DNA from 3 places in the Staphylococcus condimenti genome. Region 1 is predicted to be linked to each of the others. Evidence: riboswitches for the same ligand, from Rfam matches in the RefSeq annotation. Region 1 holds a riboswitch; each other region holds the start of a gene.
The links. A riboswitch is a leader RNA that binds a small molecule or an ion and turns the genes downstream of it on or off. The one in region 1 is predicted to bind thiamine pyrophosphate.
Positions count from the first base shown of each region.

Region 2: linked by a shared signal. The riboswitch ahead of thiC (phosphomethylpyrimidine synthase ThiC) and the one ahead of A4G25_RS09835 (thiamine phosphate synthase) in region 1 are both predicted to bind thiamine pyrophosphate.
Region 3: linked by a shared signal. The riboswitch ahead of A4G25_RS08765 (3-oxoacyl-ACP reductase) and the one ahead of A4G25_RS09835 (thiamine phosphate synthase) in region 1 are both predicted to bind thiamine pyrophosphate.

Region 1 is NZ_CP015114.1:2,061,453-2,065,750, forward strand. Features, by position in the region: gene thiO (glycine oxidase ThiO) at 1-1,066, opposite strand, end outside; gene A4G25_RS09835 (thiamine phosphate synthase) at 1,069-1,641, opposite strand; TPP riboswitch at 1,710-1,820, opposite strand; gene A4G25_RS09840 (trypsin-like serine peptidase) at 2,103-2,948, shown strand; gene panD (aspartate 1-decarboxylase) at 3,246-3,629, opposite strand; gene panC (pantoate--beta-alanine ligase) at 3,622-4,298, opposite strand, start outside.
Region 2 is NZ_CP015114.1:968,798-973,095, reverse strand. Features, by position in the region: gene A4G25_RS04960 (peptide ABC transporter substrate-binding protein) at 1-780, shown strand, start outside; gene A4G25_RS04955 (MsnO8 family LLM class oxidoreductase) at 941-1,933, shown strand; TPP riboswitch at 2,039-2,137, shown strand; gene thiC (phosphomethylpyrimidine synthase ThiC) at 2,321-4,066, shown strand.
Region 3 is NZ_CP015114.1:1,777,586-1,781,883, reverse strand. Features, by position in the region: gene A4G25_RS08780 (hypothetical protein) at 10-225, opposite strand; gene A4G25_RS13390 (SdpI family protein) at 326-748, shown strand; gene A4G25_RS08770 (hypothetical protein) at 780-977, opposite strand; TPP riboswitch at 1,123-1,224, shown strand; gene A4G25_RS08765 (3-oxoacyl-ACP reductase) at 1,337-2,089, shown strand; gene A4G25_RS08760 (LLM class flavin-dependent oxidoreductase) at 2,220-3,524, shown strand; gene A4G25_RS08755 (hypothetical protein) at 3,731-4,298, opposite strand, start outside.

The DNA.
Region 1 (4,298 bases):
CACCTGTTTTCAACCATTCTGCCATCAGTTCTCCGATAATCGGTGACAGTAAAATGCCATTACGATAATGACCCGTGATTACCCAAAGACCAGGTTTTGTTTCATCCATAATTGGTTGTTCGCCTTGTGTCCAGGGGCGTACGCCTGACCAATATTTTAATTCGCGGCTGCTCGCAAGTTCTGGAACACGTTCAATCGCTTCTCGCAATAACCACTCTTTGCCTTCAACACTGACACCAACAGAATAATCATCAAAGTAACTAGTAGCACCGATTAAAAAACGGTTTGGCGGTTTTGGTACGATATAGCACCCGTTAGTCATAAACAGTGTTTGTTTTAAATCTAAATCGTCATTTTCTACTAATAAGACTTCGCCTTTGACACCACTGACTCTTTCTTGTATTTCAGAATCATGCGCTAAAAATCCTGCCCAAGCTCCTGCAGCTACAACTACTTTTTCTGCTTTTAATTCAGTCGTTTTGTTTTTATTTTTAATTGATACAATATAATGATGATTTTCTCGTTCTATATTTTCTACATTTGTATGATTAAAGCGCGTTACTGAATCATCTGATGTCAGTGAAGTGTGCAAGGCTTTTGTATAATGATTCGCATTAATTTGATGATCATGAGGCACATACATCATTGCTTCAGAACTTTTAACCAGGTAATGTGTCAATTCGCCTAAGTCTGTATTATTTAAACATTGAACATCGTTATCATGTTGATGCAAAAATTCGTATTGTTGATGCAAATCGTCTACGTCTCTCTCATTTGTCGCAATCTTGATAAGTCCATTTTGTTGGTACTGGATATCGATACCAGTTTCTTTTTTTAAAGTTATACTTAAAGCGTTGAATTTTTCTCGTGATTTTAGAGCAAGTCGGAATAAAGGACTGTCTTCTTTAAATTCATTCTGTGCACCCAACATACCTCCTGCTTTATAAGAAGCATGCTGTCCTTCAATATCACGATCGATTAATGCAATTTGCATACCGCTATCTTTTAAATGACGAGCTATCGACATTCCAATTACGCCTGCACCAACTATAATTAAATCAAACATTTTTACTCAGCCTCCTTTGCTGAACGAATGGTCTCTAAATCCTGTTCTCTGAAATACGAAATCGCAGCAATGCCTGAAAATCCTTTTGGCACAAGACTTAATGTGTCTGCATTTATGCCACCTAATGCAACAACTGGAATATTGACATTTAATACTGACTCGATTTCAGAGTTTGTCCTTGGTGTTTTTCCTGGTTTAGATTTTGTTTGGAAAAGGTGACCGAACAAGATATAGTCCAAGTTGTGCGCCTCAGCTGCTTGCGCACTTTGGCTGTTATGTGTCGACATACTGACGCAAATATCAGGGTTTGCTGTTTTAAAGTTGTACGCACGTTCATCTCCTTCACGAAAATGAATGGCATTCAAATCTAGTTTTTGTAGAGTGTCGGTATCAGTATGGATTGTAATTTTGTCTTTAGGAAAACCTGCTTGCATTAAATTTTTTATGAGATTTATTAATTCTTTTGGTTCCATAGGTGTTCTGAAAATTAATGTATCAATCACTGATTCAATTTCTATATAGTGTATTAAATCTTGTTGGGTTAATACGCGATATGGCGTTATCGCAACATACATATTAAATACCTTCTTCGATTTAGCCACAAAAAAAGCGCTGCTTCCATATAGGAAAACAGCGCATCAAAAAGTGCAATACGCCACTTTCCTACGCCAGTATAAACTGGATCAGGTTCCAAGAATTTTCTCATCCCTATGAGAATCTCAGCCTGTATGAACAGGCACTTCCAGTGGACTTATTGTTATTTTTCTTTGTTAAGCAATGCGAGAAAGTGCACTAACAAATCGTGTAGCGAGGTATTAATGCAATATTTTCATAATCTTAAACCGCATCACCATTACTTTACAAAATCATCATAAAGGAAGTAGGGCGAAAAAGCAACAGGTAAAGTAAAGAGAGTTTATCAGTATAATTTAAATTCAGAAATAGATTGTATTATCTTTCTTTTAAAAGTAAAATGTATTTAGCATTCAATGCAACACAATTCATTATTAAATTAATAATAAGGGGCAAATTAAAGATGAAAGTTAAAAGTTTTAAAGTAGGAATGGCAGCAGTTTGTGCTATTGTAGGCTTTTCTTTTTCAGGTATGAGCGGAGAAGAAGCACATGCGGCTGGGGACTATTACTATAATGGAATGGCAAGTAATAATGAGGCAACAGCTTATCCGAAAGCTAAAAAAATCTCAAATAGTGTCTTAGACATTCATCATATTTCAAATACAATGAATACGAAATATAAAGCAGTTGGAAGAGTAAGTAATAAAGATGGTTGGAAAGGTTTAGGAAAAGACAGTATGGGAACGGGCACAGTCATCGGCAACTATACTTTCGTTACTAATGCACATGTAATTGATAATGCGAAAGGTTCTGCAGCTAATCCAAAATATATTTCATTCGATATGGCAAGAGATGGATCTAAACGTCCTTATACTTTTCATGCTACAAAAGTCGTGAAAGTACCAAATGCAGATGTCGCTTTGGTGTATACGAAAGAAAAAATGTCTAAATATGCAACACCATTAAAATTAGCTTCAAATTCACAGATTAATGGTCTGAAATATAACACGAAGTTATATTCTGTAGGTTATCCTTGGCAAAATGGCGACAATACAAAGACGCATTGGAGCAGTTACCGCTTCATCCAAAAATCTTCAAACGGTACTGAATTACAAACGAAAGATAAATTCCGTGCAGGTGCGTCAGGTTCACCAATGGTCAACGGCAATTATCAAATCTTCGGTTTACGTACGTATGGCTACAACATATGGGCAAATTCAACAACAAATTACGCCAAAGCAGAAATGGCTGGCGGCGAAGCAATGAATGGTGCCACAGGCAACTTCGTTCGTACACATATTAAATAATAGAATTCAAAAAAGCCTTTGCTGAAAATCTATAGCAAAGGCTTTTTGTTAGAAACGATATATACTTTTATCGTTTCGACGATAGAAGCTGCATCGTTGTGCGGTTTGCATATTGGTTGAACCATCGCAGCAAAGACGACGATAACCACCAATAATACCAAAAAGAACCCCTTACTACGCCAATAGTAAGGGGTTTGGTATGCCATAATGTTGTTGTATTTATTATATTTTACTTACCTTCTTCAATGCACAAGTACATAAATATAACTATAGATAATATAAAATGGTCATCCTTAATTACAACACAACTGTATTTTCCTTTTCGTGAATCATTTCAACGATTTCATTCTTCTCATTCATTACAGCTACTTTAGGTGCATGATTTGCAATTTCAGTTTCATTTAATTGTGCATATGTCATAATGATGACAACATCATCCACTTCAACAAGGCGTGAAGCAGCACCATTCAAACAAATTTTACCGCTTCCGCGTTCTCCTTTAATCACATACGTCTCAAAACGTGCACCATTATTGTTATTAACAATCGCTACTTTTTCATTCGGTAAAATATCTACCGCATCCAAAATATCTGCATCTATTGTAATACTGCCCACGTAATTCAAGTTTGATTCAGTCACACGTGCGCGGTGAATCTTAGCATTCATCATTGTTCTAATCAATTTCTTCATCTCCGATTATAAGATTATCTATCAAGCGTGCTTTAGAAAATTTAACTGCGAGCGAGATGAAAATACGACCTTTGATGTGATGCTGCTCGACTAATTCAGGATAACTGTAAACGGCAACTTCATCAACATGACCGCTTGTATGCGATTCTAAATAAGCAGTGACCGCTTCCACAATTATTTTACTCTCTCTTTCGCCTTCACGATAGAGTTTTTCAGCCAGTTTCAAACTTTTTTGCAAAGCAGGTGCTTCTTGGCGTTCTTGCTCTGTCAAATACACATTGCGCGAACTTTTAGCTAAACCATCGTCTTCACGTACAATATCTTGACCCACAATCGCAATAGGATGATTGAAATCTTGAACCATTTTTTCGACAATCGCAAGTTGCTGGGCATCTTTTTTACCAAAGTAAGCACGGTCAGGCTGTACGATATTAAAAAGCTTATTTACAACAGTGACAACACCATTGAAATGAATAGGGCGTTGCGCTCCTTCTAAAACTTCAGCCAATCTGCCGACTTTTAATGCTACTCCGATTTCATCAGGGTACATCGCTTCTACGCTTGGATGAAAGACATAATCGACACCAGCAGATTCAGCGGCTTTTGTATCTTTTTCAATATCACGCGGATAAGCATCATAATCTTCGCCAGGTGCGAATT
Region 2 (4,298 bases), 1.1 Mb from region 1:
AACGAAAAAGAACAACCTGAATTCAAAAATAAAGATATGCGCTATGCAATTGCACAATCAATTGATAAAAAAGCATATGTTGATAATGTATTAGGAGATGGCTCGAAACCATTTGATGGTTTTACTTCTAAAAAGACAGATATCCTTCCAGATGGTAAAGATTATGCTGATTTAGTAAAATCTCCATTGAAATTTAATAAATCAGAGGCAAAAGCACATCTTGATAAAGCGAAAAAAGCTTTAGGCAAAGATCAGTTTACATTTACACTGAACACTGAAGATACTCCAAGTTCTAAAATTTCAGCACAATTTATCAAATCACAAATTGAGAAAAATCTGCCAGGAGTAACTGTAAATATCAAACAATTACCGTTTAAACAACGTGTAACTGCAGAATTAACAATGAATTATTCAATGTCTCTATCAGGTTGGGGACCAGACTATCCGGACCCGATGACTTATTTAGATACTATGACAACAGGCAATGCCCAAAATAACACAGGCTGGGGCAGTAAAAAATATGATAATATGTTGAAAGAAGCAAACGGATCATTATTGAAAAAGCCTGATGAACGTATCAATAAACTAAAAGATGCTGAAGAGTTTATGTTAAGTGAGGCGCCAGTAGCACCAATTTATCAACAAGGTGCAGCAAGTCTTCGTAACCCTCAATTGAAAGGTATTGTATATCATGAAATTGGCGGAGAAACTACACTTAAACATGCTTATATCGATAAGAGCATCGATAGAGAAACAGGAAAGAAAAAGAAAGATCAATAAAGTGAGATTTAATGGGAGAAATTCACTTCAAAAAGAAATTTATATAATAATGCACACAGTCTATACGGCTGTGTGTTTTTTTAGAGAGAAAACTATTAAATTGACTTTAAAAACAAATAAATCTAGCATTTAAGAAAAGAAATAGATTGGGGTGGATATAATGTTGCCGATAAGTATTTTAGATCAAACACCAATTAATAAAGGACAAACTGTTACAGAAGCTTTGAATCATACGTTAGAATTAGCACAACTTGCAGATCAGTCAGGTTATACACGTTATTTTCTATCTGAACATCATAATCTTAAAGATGTGGTAGGAACTTCTCCAGAAATATTGATTATGTATTTGCTTGATCATACAAAACAAATGAGGATTGGTTCTGGAGGCGTTATGTTGCAGCACTATCATCCTTTAAAAGTAATTGAACAATTTCATTTAATGGATAAACTATCAGATCAACGTGTGGATTTAGCAGTAGGTAAAGCACCCGGCGGATACCCAAAAGTTGTTGATTTATTACAAGAGGAACTACAAAAACCATTAAAGCATTTTGATGAAAAGTTCTCACTTTTAAACCAGTTGAACACTCAAACATATACTGGTCATAGTGAATATGAAGGAATTCGTACTGCACATCGTGATGAAACAGACGGACCTGTGCCAGTATACTTGTTAGGAACAAGTGAACATTCCGCAATTCAAGCAGCAGAAGCACAAACAGGTATTGTCTATGCATATTTCATCAACTCTGATTTGTCAGAGTTGGAAAAAGCGTTAAAAGCATATAAATCACGTTATCCAAAAGGGCGATTCATCGTATCGATACCTGCTGTGGTTACAGCAGATGGAAATCAAAAGCTACCTTTCAGATTTTCACAAAGACATTATGAATTAACATTTGAAGACGGCAGCAGAATTGTATTAAATACGAAACAACAAGTGGATGAATATCGTAGTGAGTCAGAAAAAAGTTTTGAAGTAGTTGAGAAAAAAATGAAAATTATCAGTGGTAGCAAAGAAGAAGTAATAAATACATTGAATGAGATTAACAGAAGCGGTTTAATTGATGAATGGATGCTGCACATGCCTGTTCAAAGCCATAAATTAAGAATGAATACAGTCAGAGAATTGGCACCAGTGAATTCAAAATAAAAATTGCAACTACTAAAAAAATCGAATGATATTAATTGTATTTCATTTTAGATTTTGACTTGAACATTAAAATAATGAATGTTAATATAAATTTGTAAATTAAATATTCATTGCTAGGGGTGCCGTATAGGCTGAAAGATATATTATCAACCCTTTGAACCTGATCTAGTTAGCACTAGCGTAGGGAAGCGTGTAAACATGATAAGAGAAATTTGAATTCGAAAATATGTATAGTCTGTATTAGGCTAGTCGTTACATAATTTTTTCGAAGTTATAAAAATAGATTCTTTTCTACGCATTCATAAATTAAATGAATGCGTTTTTATTTTTATTATGTGTTTTTCGGCAAATGCGTCTCCTAGCATTGATTTGAGGAGGCTATTTTTAATGAAACAAGATGAAATTGAATTGAAAAAAGGATTCCTAGCAAGTCGCAGAATTTTTAAACAAGGTGAGGAAGATGATATACGTGTTCCTTTTAGAGAAATCGAATTAAGTGATACTGTGACTGAATATGATACACAAGTTAATGAACCTTTTGTGGTTTATGATACTGCAGGTCCATATCATGAAGAAGAATATGAAGTAGATGTACAACGCGGTATTCCAGATATACGTTCAAAGTGGATTCTTTCGCGTGATGATGTTGAAAGTTATGAAGGTCGCAGAGTGCAATCAATCGATAATGGATTTAAAAAAGAAGGTCATAAAAAATTTGTTGAAACACCATTTAAATATCAGCCTAAACGTGCTCAAAATGGTAAGCGAGTTACACAAATGCATTATGCAAGACAGGGTCTAATTACAAAAGAAATGAAATTCGTAGCACTACGTGAAGGTGTTGAACCTGAATACGTTCGTGATGAAATTGCCCGTGGACGTGCTATTATTCCTAATAATGTCAATCATCCTGAGTCAGAACCAATGATTATTGGAAAAAATTTCCAAGTTAAAATCAATGCGAATATCGGAAATTCTGCTGTGTCTTCATCTATTGAAGCAGAGATTGAAAAATTGGTATGGGCAACACATTGGGGTGCAGATACAATCATGGATTTATCTACAGGAAAAAATATTCATGCGACACGAGAATATTTATTAAGAAATTCACCCGTACCTGTCGGTACAGTTCCGATTTATCAGGCTTTAGAAAAAGTGAATGGTGTCGCTGAAGATCTGACTTGGGAAATTTATAGAGATACACTGATTGAACAAGCAGAACAAGGTGTAGATTACTTCACCATTCATGCAGGTGTTTTATTACAGTACGTTCCATTAACAGTTGATCGTTTAACAGGAATTGTTTCGCGTGGAGGTTCTATCATGGCGCAATGGTGCCTTGCACATCATGAAGAAAGTTTTTTATATGAGCATTTCAGTGATATTTGTGAGATCTTGAATCGTTATGATATTGCAGTCTCTTTAGGAGATGGGTTGCGACCAGGTTCTATTTATGACGCGAATGATGAAAGTCAGATTGCTGAATTGAAAACATTAGGAGAATTAACAGACATTGCTTGGGAACATGATGTACAAGTAATGATAGAAGGCCCAGGACATATTCCAATGCATAAAATTAAAGAAAATCAGTATTTAGCTGATTTTTATTGTAAGGAAGCACCGTTTTATACATTAGGACCACTCACAACAGATATTGCACCAGCGTATGACCATATTACTTCAGCAATCGGGGCAGCTCAAATTGCGAGTCATGGTACAGCAATGCTTTGTTACGTTACGCCTAAAGAACATCTTGGATTACCTAATAAAGACGATGTTAGAGAAGGTGTGATTACTTATAAAATTGCAGCGCATGCTGCTGATTTAGCAAAAGGACTTCCTGGTGCAGCAGAACGAGATGATGCAATTAGTAAAGCTCGTTTTGAATTCAGATGGATTGATCAATTTAATCTATCGTTAGATCCTGAACGTGCACGTGAATACCATGATGAGACATTGCCGAAAGAGTCTGCTAAAGTTGCTCATTTCTGCAGTATGTGCGGTCCTAAATTCTGTTCAATGCGCATTTCACATGATTTACGTCAAAATCATTTTGATGAAAAAGAAAGACAAGAAGCGATGAAAGAAAAAGCACATGACTTTATAGAGCAAGGCAGTCGAATTTATCAATAAAAATAAAAGTCCTCTATTAACATTCCGCATTTTCAGCGATTGCTTAATAGAGGACTCTATTATTTAATTTGCAGTTGTTAATGATGAATTACTGCGAGCAGCATTGTTTCAACATATAATATCAGGCTCGTGATAATCCAAAAAGCATCTGAGTTTTGGATAGATCTTAGTGTTTGAGAAGCGGATTTTTCAGTTGTTTTTTTATTACTGAAGTGAAAATGACCGCCATGAT
Region 3 (4,298 bases), 280 kb from region 1:
GCTGTTGATTCACAGCTTGTTTTCATCTCTATTGTTCTTAATATGTACACTTTTCTTGTTGTTATTATAAATAATCGAAGCAATACCTAAACCAATTAAAAATAACATGATCAAGTAAATAGAAGGACTAGCACCAATATAAAAATGAAATAGTAAAAACAAAAGTAAAGCTGCAATAAAGTAAATTGGTATAAATCCTTTTCTCCAAAAAACAGATTGACGCATTTCATTTTCATGTTCCAGTTTTGATTTAGCCATATAATCCCCCTCCTTACATTACTCATCTCACATTGTTAGCTTATCATATTGAATATTCCTTTAAAAAATGAATATAATATTGTATTGCTTTTCTTTTTATCTTATATTTAGAATAAATATAAGAGAGGAATTCATCATGTTATTATTCGGCATCACATTATTAATTCTAATCGTCAATTATTTAATCTTTCGCCTCATCGACAAGGATGTTATAAATCAACGTAATTTACTTATCGGTTATCGTACACCATCATCGTTGAAATCATCAGAAGCATGGACTGTTGCTCAAAAATATTTTCAACAAAATTTCAAACGAATCCACATTATATTCTTAATAATAAGTTTTATATGGATTTGGTTTGATTTAATAACCTCATATAAACAAATATCATTTTGGATACAAGTTCTAGTTTATTTAATAGGCACTGGATTAATTATTGCCCTTACCGAAATCAAACTTTACAACTTCAATCACAAACAAAAAGGCTAGCAACACAGCTAGCCTTTTGTCATATATTCAATTAATGCTTAACTTCTTTCTCGGCATTCGAATGATGATTTGTAGATTCATCTGACGTTCCGCTATTTTCATGCGCTTTTTCTGCTTCCCATTTTGCTTCTTTTTCTTTTTGCTTTGCTTTACGTTTCTTTTCTTCACGTACAGCCATCACAATGAAACCTACTGCCAAGATTGGGAATGACATTCCTAACCAGAACATTCAAATCCCTCCATTCATCTAAAATTATCTGCTAGAATTCCTTTCTATCATAACACTTTCACCATCTTGTTTTCACGCTTAAAATGTTAATAGTGCCCTTTCTTGACACGTCTACAAAATCAAGCTACATTGAAAGTAACAAAATAATACGCACTAGGGGTGTTTTTTAAACTGAGATGAGGATTTCCTCAGACCCTTTGAACCTGATCTAGCTGAAACTAGCGTAGGAAAGTGTGAGATAACCGCAGTATGCACTGGTTTGCTTTTATACAGACCGCAGACTGCTCTCTGCCTACGCTGATTCTAGTAATCATGCGTATTTTTTTATGTTCATTTATAGAAAAAGGGAGCGGATGAATATGGCAAAAACAGTACTCGTAACAGGCGGTGCACGTGGGTTAGGTGAAGTAATCAGCAAAACACTTGCTGAGCAAGGTTTCAATATCATCATTGATTATAACCAAAGTAAAGAAGCTGCTGAACAACTTGCAAAAGAAATTGGAAATGAACAGGCTATTGCATTGCAAGCAGATGTAACTGACCGTAAAGAAGTAGACCAGCTGGTAAAAGAAGGAACTGAGAAGTTCGGCCGTATTGATGCAGTTGTGAACAATGCACTTGTTGGTTTTAAATTTGATCCAACAGCACAAAAAGCCTTTCCTGATATGAGTTGGGAAGACTATCAACAACAAATTGACGGCACATTAAAAGCAGCATTTAATGTGGTTCAAAGTGTTGTTCCTCAATTTATTGAACATCAAAGCGGAAGTATTGTAAGTATTGGTACTAATCTTTATCAGAATCCTGTAGTTCCTTATCATGAATATACAACTGCAAAAGCTGCCTTAATCGGCTTCACGCGCAATATCGCATCTGAATTAGGACAATATGGTATTACAGCAAATGTTGTTTCAGGAGGACTTTTAAAAACAACAGATGCAAGTGCTGTAACTACACCAGAAGTCTTTGACTTAATTGCACAAACTACACCGTTGAAAAAAGTGACAACACCTCAAGATGTTGCCAACATGGTTGCTTATCTAGTATCTGAATCAGCTAAAGGCATTACTGGGCAAAACATTACAGTAGATGGCGGTCTTACAATGAATTAAAAACGTACATTTAAAATTGCATTTTATTCTAAGTAATAAAGCAGTTTTTCAATAGGAAATAAATGATTAGGGAGAGCGTGTTCTCCCTCTTTCTCATTCTTTTAAAATAATTAATCTGAGGTGAATAGTAATGTCCGAGCAAAAAAATAAACAACTGCATATCGGTATTCTAATTTTTGGTTCTGGCCATCACCAAGCAGCATGGCTCATGCCTGATTCAAGCGTAGAACGCATTGGAGATATTACTTACTATCAAGAGTTAGCACAAACTGCAGAACGCGGTTTATTTGATGCTGTCTTTTTTGCTGATAATCAGTCTTTTCCTGCTAAAGACGATACAACAATGCCTGCTTTTTGGTTTGATCCAATTGTCAATTTGACAGCTATTTCACAGGTAACAGAACATGTAGGTTTAGTTTCAACAATCTCAAGTACATTTTCTAATCCCTATACAGCTGCAAGACAATTATTAAGCCTCGACCATATTTCTGGTGGACGTGTTGGTTGGAATTTGGTTACTTCTATGACCGATTTTGAAGCCAAAAATCATGGTATGGCAGAGTTGCCGAATCACGATGAAAGATACGCAATTGCTGATGAATTTGCTGAGGTAATGAATGCTGCATTTGAATCCTGGCATCCAAAAGATTTTAAACATAATCGTGAATCAAATAAGTTGGTCGACTCTGAAAAAATCCAGCCTTTTAACCATAAAGGTGTCAATTTTGCAGTTAAGGGCCCACTTTCAACACCAAGCAGCCCGCAAGGCAAACCTGTCGCAATGCAAGCGGGAGCTTCAAAACAAGGCGTAGCTTTAGCAGTAAAATATGCAGATGCTGTTTATTCTGTTTCATGGAATATTAAGCAAGCAAGAAATTTCAGAAAGCGCATGGATACTGAGATTGCTAAGAAAGGCAACACTGACCGGAGTCTTAAAATTTTTCCGGGTTTAGTAACCTATGTAGGACATACGCACGAAGAAGCTTTAGAAAAGAAAGCAGCTTTGGATGAAAAATTACCAATTGAAACTGCTTTAAAGCAATTAAGTTTCTTCGTTCAACAAGACTGCACTGAGTGGGAACTAGATGAAAAAGTACCAGGTTTACCTCCAGTTGAAGATTTCACTGGACCCGTAGGACGTTATGAAACAGTATTAGAAATTATTAAGGATACGGATCCTACAGTACGTGAATTATTAGGTTACTTGAATGCAGGCGGTGGTCATTTAACATTGATTGGTACACCAGAAGAAATTGTGGATGAAATGGAGCATTGGTTCAATGAAGGCGTAGCAGATGGTTTTAATTTAATGCCACCAACACTTCCTGGTAGTCTTGAAGATTTTGTTGATTTAATTGTGCCGGAGATGCAGAAACGCGGTTTATATCGTAAGGAATATAAAGGTTCTACTTTCAGAGAACATTTAGAAGTATAAAGTGTGCGGAATCCGAGAGGTTCCGCTTTTTTCAATTCAAAACCAAATACTGTAGAAAAAATAGCTTGTCTTAAGACTCGCATAGTGAAAATGCGAATGCCTCGAGACAAGCCATCACTGCAATCACAAATAATAAATCTTACTTTTTTAAGTTCATCTTCTAAATTTGCGAAACATTTTAAACTAACAAGTATTAAATCATTCTCCTACTCACTCTCTTTTTTAAATACATGCTGATACTGAACGTAACCTGAAACATAGTGCTCAATATCATCTATCCTTACACGATAGCCATGATGTTTAATAAAGAATGAACCTAAGATTCTTTTAGGATTTTTAAAATACATCGCAAGTTCCGGGTAGAAATAACCTGTACGCTGATAATCTGCACGTGTATGGATAGTATCGATAAGTTCGTCAACATTAATCAACTTGTCGACTACATCTCCAAATCCTTTTTCGCGTGCCTTTGCGATAATATGATAAGTTGCCATTAACATTTCCATGAAAGTAGGGAATGTTGTGATTCTGTTTTTAATATAATCAAGATAACTTGATACGTTTCGAATACCGAACTCAATATATTTTTGTTCAGGAGCAATTTGAATTAATTCATTCGTACAATAACCGAGCCAATGATCGTGATACTGCCAATATTTGAGATGAATAAATCGTTCAAACATGGCTTTGACTGTTTCAAGCCATTTAGGATTTTTATCGATTTGATACAAACGTAATAAGGCCAAAGCAGCTTCTCCATCATAATAAATCACC